DNA from 3 places in the Pseudomonas spirodelae genome. Region 3 is predicted to be linked to each of the others. Evidence: riboswitches for the same ligand, from Rfam matches in the RefSeq annotation. Region 3 holds a riboswitch; each other region holds the start of a gene.
What was found. Region 3 has a riboswitch for cobalamin ahead of SOP97_RS18170 (TonB-dependent receptor family protein). Riboswitches for the same ligand answer to the same signal wherever they lie in the genome.
Positions count from the first base shown of each region.

Region 1: it holds a riboswitch for cobalamin, as region 3 does, so the genes downstream of both, SOP97_RS16905 (energy-coupling factor ABC transporter permease) here and SOP97_RS18170 (TonB-dependent receptor family protein) in region 3, are expected to answer to the same signal.
Region 2: it holds a riboswitch for cobalamin, as region 3 does, so the genes downstream of both, cobG (precorrin-3B synthase) here and SOP97_RS18170 (TonB-dependent receptor family protein) in region 3, are expected to answer to the same signal.

Region 1 covers NZ_JAYEET010000051.1:29,712-32,955, reverse strand. Annotated here, with positions in the region: gene amn (AMP nucleosidase) at 1-943, opposite strand, end outside; gene SOP97_RS16905 (energy-coupling factor ABC transporter permease) at 1,303-1,983, opposite strand; cobalamin riboswitch at 2,038-2,245, opposite strand; gene SOP97_RS16900 (acyl-CoA dehydrogenase family protein) at 2,347-3,244, opposite strand, start outside.
Region 2 covers NZ_JAYEET010000036.1:115,375-118,618, forward strand. Annotated here, with positions in the region: gene cbiE (precorrin-6y C5,15-methyltransferase (decarboxylating) subunit CbiE) at 1-951, opposite strand, end outside; cobalamin riboswitch at 1,010-1,185, shown strand; gene cobG (precorrin-3B synthase) at 1,286-2,629, shown strand; gene SOP97_RS11335 (precorrin-8X methylmutase) at 2,622-3,244, shown strand, end outside.
Region 3 covers NZ_JAYEET010000055.1:25,251-28,494, forward strand. Annotated here, with positions in the region: gene SOP97_RS18170 (TonB-dependent receptor family protein) at 1-1,771, opposite strand, end outside; cobalamin riboswitch at 1,872-2,089, opposite strand; gene dxs (1-deoxy-D-xylulose-5-phosphate synthase) at 2,156-3,244, opposite strand, start outside.

The sequences.
Region 1 (3,244 bases), on a different contig from region 3:
GCCCGCCGCAGTGGCCGATCATCAGCCAACAATGCGGACGCAGCACGGCTAGGTGATCGGTGATGTTCTTCGCGTTGGAGGGCCCGACGCCGATATTGACCAGGGTGATGCCGTGACCATCATCCGCCTGCAGGTGATAGGCCGGCATCTGGTAACGGTGCCAGATGACATTCTCGATAATCGCCTGCATTTCGCCTTCGGCCATGCCGCGCTGGATCACCACATTGCCCGGCAGCACCATACGGGTGAACCGCGACTCACCGACCAGCATGTCCAGACCATGGCGGATAAATTGGTCAACATAGCGGTGGTAGTTGGTCAGCAGAATCCACGGCTGTACATGGCGCCAGTCGCTGCCGGTGTAATGCACCAGACGACGCAGAGAGAAGTCCACCCGCGCAGCATCGAACAGCGCCAGCGGCAGCGGGTCGGTGTTTTCCCAGTCATACAAACCGTCGGCGGTGCCATCGGTGGCCGCAGACAAGTCGGTACTGGGAAATACCCGCACCAACTCGGCTGCCGTCACCCCGGAGCCGGCCAGCTCATCGCCCTGCTCCACCACATAAGGGTAAGGAATATTCTGCTGGCTGACGCCCACCTCGACCTTCACGGTGAAGTCATTCATCAGCGGGCACAACTGCTCCAGCAGGTACTTACGGAACGCCGCCGGATGAGTCACGGTGACGCTGTAGGTGCCGGGCACCTGCACCTTGGCATAGGCGCGCACCGTGGTCGGCGCCTCGCCCTGACAGAGGTAGGTCAGGCGCAACTCGGGATAACGGAACTGGCACTGCTCAGCGGCGTCGGGCTTGATGCGCTCTTTCAAGTAGCGCTTAAGCGCCGCACTCAAGCCACTAGTCGCGTGCAGATGCAGGGCGGCCAGTCGATCCACCGCCTCTTCAGCGGTATTGGCAACAATAAAGTCATCGGAACAAGGGTTCACAAGGCACCTTCCTGGCTGAACAGAATGGCTCTATCTTGCCCTGATACGCGGCACGGGCGATAGCGCGGCGTTGCCTGCGCAGGCAGGCTACTTGAGCAGCGCCTGCAAGTTCTTGAGCAGCGGTTATGGGGGCAGCGCGCCAGCGGGTCACGTGCCCGGCATACCCATGGGGCAAACCAAGCAACCAGCACCGCCAACGCGCAGCAACTGCGCCAGGTATTAAGCCGCGCGGCGCGTTTTACCACACGCCAAGGCAGCCTTAACTGGCAGGCGATCACTGTTCAGCCTAGGGCTAAGCTGCGCATCAGCAGCCCGTCCGGGCCACTGAAGCGCAACTCCAGCAAGCTGGCAGGGACTGATCAGGCTGGCTGGTGCAGGCGTGTATTGAACAGCGGAGCGCGGCTATAACCAGAGAACGCCTTGGCAGCGGCCAGCACGCCAAGGTCGACCAGTGGCTCGATCAGGATCACGCTCATATAGGCCAGACCGAAGCTGCCTACTGCCACCAGGTTCTCGCCGGAGAAACCGTTGCCATAGACCGCCCAGAAAGCCACCCAGGCAACGATGCCACCCTGATAGGCCGTCGACAGTGCCAGGGCCTGCTTGTAGGAGAGGTCCACATAGGCGGTGCCCGGCGCGATGATGCGCTTGGCCAGCAGGTGGATGCCGAATAATGGCAGCAGCAAGGTCGTGACGTTCATGCCGTATTGCGGCAGGTCAAACTGCGCGAACAGCAGACCCTGCAGCAGCAGACCAAGCGACAGACCGACAGCCGTTGCACCCGCGCCGAACAGCAGCAACAGGGTCGAGCCGAGGATCAGGTGCACCTCGGAAACGCCCACCGCCTGATGCGGGAAGACTTCGAAGAAACAGAACACCAACGCAGTGGTCAGCAGGCTACGCAAGGCCAGAGCGGCAACGCCGCCGTTACTGCGGATGCTGTCGAAGGCAAGTTTGGCCGTGAGGCCAAGGGCACCTGCGGCGGTGGCATAACTGAGGAAGAGTTTGGCGCCAGTAACAACTTCGGGTTCGATGTGCATAGAGATTCCTGTACCGCGCCCACCGCGCGATGATCTGGATTGAGGGATTGGGCATCGTGCCCGGCGTCGATGGCAGGTCTCCTGGCTCACGGCTTAATACTTCACCCGCCTTCCCAACCTTGCGGCCAGTGGCATATGGGCGTCGCTCACCGTTTACAGTTGCGGGGGCAGCCATGGCTTCGGTACGTGTTGCTGTACCCACCATGTTCCCTTTTCATCCACTCGCGTAACACGCTGCGGAACCATCGGCGGCCACCTTACCCGGCTGCACGCAGAAATGACAGAACCCGAAGCAGGGCCCGACTGAAGTTTCAGGCGCACCCCACAATTCGCACAAACACCCATGCTAGAGAGGTCGAAGCCCTAAAGCAGATGCGCTGCACCGCGCGCTATCAGAGCGTCGACATCAATACCGCGCGGCAACGTGCCATAAACCCGGCCACCTTGGCCGCCCAGACGGCTGGCGATAAAGGCATCGGATACCGCGGCATGACCGGCCTCCAGCAGCAACTTGGCTTGCAGCGCCAGGGCTACATCTTCCGTGAGTTGACGGGCGCGATACTGGATGTCGGCGGTGTCGCGAAAGTCCGCCTGCAGCTTGCTGATATGGGCTTTCAAACGCGCATCACCATGGCCATCGCCCAATTCGACAAACAGCGCATCGAGCACGCCCGGCTCTTTGGACAGCGCGCGCAGCACATCTAAACACTGCACATTGCCCGAGCCTTCCCAGGTCGAGTTAACCGGTGCTTCGCGGTACAGACGCGGCAGAATGGTGTCTTCAACGTAACCGGCACCGCCCATGCATTCGGCGGCCTCGTTGATCATCGCTGGCGCCCGCTTGCAGATCCAATACTTGCCCACGGCGGTGACCAGCCGGGCGAACTTGTCCTCCTGTTCGTCGTGCGGATTGTCCAGCGCTTTGCCCATGCGCAGGGTTAACGCCAGCGCCGCCTCACTTTCCAGAGCCAGGTCGGCCAGAACGTTCTGCATCAGCGGCTGCTCGCTGAGCACGCGACCGCCGACCTGGCGATGGGCGCAGTGATGCGCGGCCTGGGTCAGCGCCTGACGCATCAGGGCGCTGGAGCCGATCATGCAGTCGAAGCGGGTTAGCGCGACCATCTCAATAATCGTCGGCACGCCGCGCCCTTCTTCGCCGACCATCCAAGCCAGTGCGCCACGGAATTCGACCTCGCTGGAGGCGTTCGACCAATTGCCCAGTTTGTTCTTCAGGCGCTGGATGTAGAACTCGTTACGCGTG
Region 2 (3,244 bases), on a different contig from region 3:
CGGCGCGGCCAAATCAGCCAATGCTTCGGGCGCGCGACCGGCGACCAGTTGCAGGCCGGGCACGCCAAGGGCGTCGCGGTTGTGCTGGATATGCGCCTGACGCCCAGCGTCGGCCTCAATGGCGATGGCCAGGCAGCTGGGGTGTGTGCGCATCCACTCGATGCCGATGGAGCCGCAGCCGGCGCCAACATCCCAAAGCAGTTCGCCGGGTTTTGGAGCCAAACGCGCCAGGGTGATCGCGCGTACATCGCGCTTGGTCAGCTGGCCGTCGTGCTGATAAGCGTCATCCAGCAAACCCGGCGTCAGCGGCAGCAAACGCGCCTCGGCGCCCGCCACACAGTCAACCGCCAGCAGATTGAGGTCAGCCACCCGCACCTGCACCCAGTCACTAGCCAAGCCGTCGATGCGCCGTTCCTGAGCGCCGCCCAGGTGTTCCAGTACGGTCAGCCGGCTGGGGCCAAAACCGCGCGCACGCAGCAATTCGGCCACCGCCGCCGGGCTGTCGCCGTCATTGCTCAACAGCAGCAGCCGCGCGCCGGGGAAAATCTGCGCCTGCAGCGCCGCCAACGGCCGCGCCACCAGCGACAGCACCGTCACCTCCTGCAGCGGCCAACCCATGCGGGCGGCGGCCAGGGACACTGACGAAGGCGACGAGAACACCCGCAGCTCTTCAGCCGGCAACTGCCGCGCCAGGCTCGCGCCAACCCCATAAAACAGCGGATCACCGCTAGCCAGCACACAGACTGGCGTACCGCGTCGCGCCAGCAGCGGCTCTAGGCTGAATGGGCTGGGCCACAGCTCGTGCTGCCCCGGTAACGCGGCCGGCAACAGCGCCAGTTGCCGCGCCGCGCCGACAATGCACTGCGCCTCGCTCAGCGCCTGGCGCGCCGCCTCACCCAGGCCGGCGTAGCCGTCTTCACCGATCCCAACCAGGGTTAACCAGGCCGTCATAGCCACTCCTCTGTACCCGCCTGACGAGCAAGGGTGTCTGCGCGTTAGACAAAGCGGGCATAATACAGCCTTCGTCGGTGCCCTAACGGGCCTAAGAGGGAACACGGTTAAACCGTGGCTGCCCCCGCAACTGTAAACAGCGAGTCTGCCGCAACTGCGCCACTGGGAAACTGGGAAGGCCGCGGCAGATGATGACCTGTCAGCCAGGAGACCTGCCGACGACGCTAGTCGCGAGTGCCAACATCGGGCGGGGTGTACCGATGCCATTGAGTTCCCCTGTGCCAGGGTGAACTCTGCTGGTTCGGTCGCCGCGTCTTTGTTGTTGGTGAATCCGTTGCGCGACCATTCCACCACCATAGATCCGTCACTACCACGCCCCAGCGCGTGCCCCGGCCTGCTGCGTATCGTTCAGGCGCTGGACGGTGGTATCTGTCGGGTCAAGCTGGCCGGCGGCGTACTCAGCAGCAAACAGGCACGCGCCATCGCCGAGGCGGCCGAACGCTGCGCCAGCGGTGTGCTGGAGCTGACCAACCGCAGCAATCTGCAGATTCGTGGCGTGTTGGCTGGTCAGCAGGCCGAGTTGATCGAGCGCCTGCTCGCTGCCGGTCTCGGCCCCAGCAACCCGGCAGCGGATGATGTGCGCAACTTGCTGCTCAGCCCCGCCGCCGGCCTTGACCCGCATGCCCTGCTCGACACCCGGCCGCTGGCCGCCACGCTGCTCGATCTGCTGCAAAACACCCCAGCACTGCATGCGCTTTCGGCCAAATTCGCCATTCAGCTCGACGGCGGCGAAGCCCTGACGATGCTGCAACACCCCCACGATATCTGGCTTAGCGCCCTGTCCGGCTCGCCAGCTCGACTGGCCTTTGGCCTGGCTGGCTGCCCGACTGACAAGCCACTGGGTGTGGTCGACATTGAGCAAGCCGTGCCGCTGGTGGAGCAACTGCTCAGGCTGTTCCTCGATCTGGCTGGGAGCGAACACAGCCGGATGCGCCAGTTGCTCGGTGTGATGACGCCCAGCCAGCTGCTGCAACAGCTGCAAGCGCGTCTGCCCTTTAGCGTGCAAACGGCTCCGACCGATTGGCCGCGCACACCCGTCAGCCAGGGTGCGGCAATCGGCATTTATCCGCAGCAGCAGGCGGGCCTGTGCATGGTCGCTGCCAGCGCGCGTCTGGGCCGAATCGATGCTTCGCAACTCAACGCCCTGGCGGATCTGGCCGAGCAATTTGGCGATGCCAGCCTGCGCCTGACACCCTGGCAGGGTCTGCTGCTACCAAATATCCCCGAGCAATCGGCAGACTACCTGCTGCACAAACTGGCCGAACTGGGCCTGCTGATCGATGCGCAGGAACCACTTAGCAATCTGATCGCCTGCACCGGCTCAGCCGCCTGCGCCAAGGGCCTGGCCGACAGCAAAGCCGACGCCTTGCTGCTCGCCAAGCGCCTGCGCGCCAGCACAGCGCGGCCGCAGGTGCATCTCAGCGCCTGCACGCGCTCCTGCGCCGCCGCGCATACCGCGCCCTTTACCTTGCTGGCCAGCAGCGCCGGGCATTACCAGCTCTATCAACGCACGTCCGAGGTGGCCGGTTTCGGCCAGCTGCTGGCCAGCGCCATGACTATCGACGAGGCCGGCGACTGGTTCGCCGCCCACTGCGCAACAGGAAACAGCGATGCTTGAGTACATCCGCGACGGCCAGGAAATCTACCGCCAGTCCTTCGCCACCATCCGCGCCGAGGCGGACCTCAGCAACATCCCGGCCGATCTGGAAAAGCTCGCCGTGCGCGTCATCCACGCCTGCGGCATGGTCGATGTGGTGCAGGACCTGCGCTTCTCCCCCGGTGCCGGGGCCGCCGGCCGCGCCGCGCTGGCCAAGGGTGCGGCGATTCTCTGCGATGCGCGGATGGTCGCCGAAGGCATCACCCGCCCGCGCCTGGCCGCCAACAACCCGGTGATCTGCACCCTGCATAACGACGGTGTGATTGAGCAAGCACGCGCACTCGGCAATACCCGTTCGGCCGTCGCCTTGGAACATTGGCGCGAGCACCTGGAAGGCAGCGTGGTGGTGATCGGCAACGCCCCCACCGCACTGTTCTACCTGCTGGAAATGCTCGATGCCGGCGCGCCAAAACCGGCGTTGATCATCGGTATGCCGGTGGGCTTTATCGGCGCGGCAGAATCCAAGGACGCCCTGGCCGCCGACAGCCGCGGCGTGCCCTATGTGATCGTGCGCGGCCGCCGTGGCGGTAGCGCCATGGCGGTAGCGGCGGTCAACGCCCTGGCCACGGAGGTGGA
Region 3 (3,244 bases):
TGAGAAGGGTGTAACCACCGGCTTTTTGCTGGCTGTTGGCATCATCGCCTGAGTAGTAGCGATTCCCGGTGTATACCGCTTCCACATAGCTTTTCAGCCCTGGCAGGATTTCATAGCTCAGGTGAGCGCTAGCGCTATGCGGCGCAACCCAGGGCACGTCGTTACCTTTGAAACTGCCCGCGCGGTACTGCGCATCGGTAAAGCTGTATTGGCCGCCAATGCTCAAGCGCTTAGTTAGTTGGCGCTCTGATTCCAATAGCAGTCCGTCGCGGCGAGTCTTATCCAGATTAATGTTGGCACCCTTACCTTGGAAACCAAGCGGGTTAACGATCTCGGAGTCGTACATCAGCTCATCTTGTAGATCCATTCGATATAGCGTCGCTTGGTAGCGCTGGACGCCGTCTTGCCACTCGATGCCGCTTTCCCACGAGACGCCGGTTTGTGGTTTAAGAAAGACGACGTCAGGCAAGGTAAAGGCATTGTCGTTAACGTTGGCCCAGCGCAGTACATCCTCGCGCTTGATAAACACGCGGGTCTGTTGATTAGCTTGCCAGCTCAAGCCAATGCTGGTGCTGTCTTCGTTATCGCGATGTTTGAGTTGTTCCGATTTATTGTTGTCGTCGGCTTCGCTATTGCGATAGCCCAGGGTCAACGTCACGTCATTACCGAGGCTCTGGCTGAACTGCGTATACCAGTCACGCAGTGTTTGCTGAAATGCGGTGGCGTTGTACTCGTAATCGCTGCTGATGTGGTCGTGGCCCAGCAGCCATTCTGCATTGCCAAGGCTGTTGTCGAAGCGTGCGGTGATACGCGGGCTAAACGTTTCTATACGGGTGCCTTGGATGAACGGCGAAACGAATGACCCGTAGTTGAAGCTTCCGATACCGTCTTGATCGCTCTGGCTGTAATCGAAATGGGTGGTCCAAACATTGTCTAGCTGTTGTTCAAGCGCAAAGCGGTGAACTTGGGTTTTGCTGTTGTTGTAGCCATTGCTGTTTGCGTCATAGCTGGCTTTGCGGTCAGCCCTGCGTTCGGCAAGGCTCAAGCTTCCTGGATACAACAGCTCATCATTCACCGTCTGGTATTCGTATAACGCATGGCCGCTGTCATGGTCATAACGTAGGCGGGCAAAGGCGTTGCTGTAGTTGGCGTTGTTGTGGTCGCGGTAGTTATCGGTGTTGCGGGTTTCGCCGCTCGCATACAACGAGAAGCCGGCGCCCAGCTGTTGGCTGATATGGCCGCGGTAGGCTTCGAGGTCGTGACTGCCGATGCTGCTCTCGATATAGGCTTCATTGCTAGAGGGCGTGCGGGTAATGATGTTGATCACCCCGCCGACGGCTTGGTCACCATAAAGCACCGTCCCCGCCCCGCGAATGATCTCGATGCGCTCAATGTTGGCCAGTGGCACGCTGTTAAAGTCTGGCCCTGCCTGTGAGGGCTGGTTGAGGCGACGCCCATCAACCAGCACCAATGTGTTGTTCGCCGCGTTCTCGCCAAAGCCGCGCAAACTTAGAGCGGCTCGGTTGCCGTCGCCCATGGTGTCGCGTATCTGCAAGCCGGCTTGAGCCCGTAGCACATCAATAAGTGATGAAGCCGCAGTTTCTTCAATCTGCTTGCGATCAATGACCTTAACACTGGCCGGTGCCGGCGCTTTTAGCGCAGTGGCGCGGGTGATCACCAGCGGCGGTAATTCATAGCTGCTGGTATCGGTAGCAGCCAGGGCGAGATTCGGCGCTAGCACCACTGCCAGGGCAAGGCGGGACATTTTCATTTAGAGAATCCTCAAAAGGTCGAAAGACTTTTGAGGAGGGCAGGGGCAAGAACGGGCGCGCGGGCGCAGCCTGAGCTTGACGGTGATGCCCTCCGCAACACCCGTCACATCCAGCAAGGCCGGTCTCCGGACTCTCGACGTGCGTGGCCTCGTCCTTCCCAGATTGCTCCAGTGGCACGTGTGAGGCGACGTGCAGATTCGCTCTGCGGTCGATTACCGTTGCGGGGGCAGCGCCGGAATAGCTCTTTATGAGCGCACCGGCTTCCCGTTTAACGCCGCTTTACGGATAAAGGGCGCACCTTGGCGGAAGTAAAACGCCGCGCACCTTAATGCGCGGTTAAATCTATTACAAGCGAGCTAGGTTCAGCGCGGGATGAGCGGTACTCATACAGCCTGAAATGCGAGCCGGGCGCGTATGGCCGCTTCGATACCGGCGGCATCCAGCCCGCACTCGGCGAGCATCTGCGTGGGCTTGGCGTGCTCGACGTAGTAGTCAGGCAGGCCGAGGTGCAGCAGCGGTTTGAGGATGTTCTCGCGGGCAAGGAATTCGCTGGCCGCACTGCCGGCGCCGCCCATCACGCTGTTCTCTTCAATCGTCACCAGCAGTTCATGGCTGGCGGCCAGTTCACGTACCAGGGCTTCGTCCAGCGGTTTGACAAAGCGCATGTCGACCACAGTGGCATCCAGCGCTTCACCGACCTTGAACGCCTCACTCAGCTGTACGCCGAACACCAGCAGGGCGGTTTGCTTGCCCTGGCGGCGGATAATGCCTTTGCCGATTTCAAGGGGCTCAAGGCCTGGTTCGATGGTCGCATTAGGGCCTGTGCCGCGCGGGTAGCGCACGGCTGCCGGGCCATCGAACAGGTGGCCGGTGGTGAGCATGCGGCGCAGTTCGTTTTCATCACTCGGCGTCATCACCAGCATACCGGGGATGCAGCGCAGGTAGGAAATATCGAAGCTGCCGGCGTGGGTCGGGCCGTCTTCGCCAACCAGCCCGGCACGGTCGATGGCGAACAGCACGTCGAGGTGCTGTACGGCGACATCGTGAATCAGCTGGTCATAGGCACGCTGGAGGAAGGTCGAGTAAATCGCCACCACCGGCTTAACCCCGTCGCAGGCCATGCCGGCGGCCAGGGTGACCGCATGTTGTTCGGCGATGGCGACGTCGAAATAGCGCTCGGGGTAACGTTCGCTGAACGCCACCAAATCCGAGCCTTCTTTCATCGCCGGGGTGATGCCGACCAGGCGTGGGTCTTGCGCGGCCATGTCGCACAGCCACTGACCGAATACGCTGGAATATTTAGGGCCTGTGGGCTGCTTGGCCACGGGCGGGGCGTTGATGGGCTCCAGCTTGGTGATCGCGTGATAGCCAATCGGGTCGACTTCAGCGGGCGCAAAGCCCTTACCTTTCTTGGTCACCACATGCAGGAACTGCGGGCCGTCGAGGTCACGCATATTGCGCAGGGTGGCGAG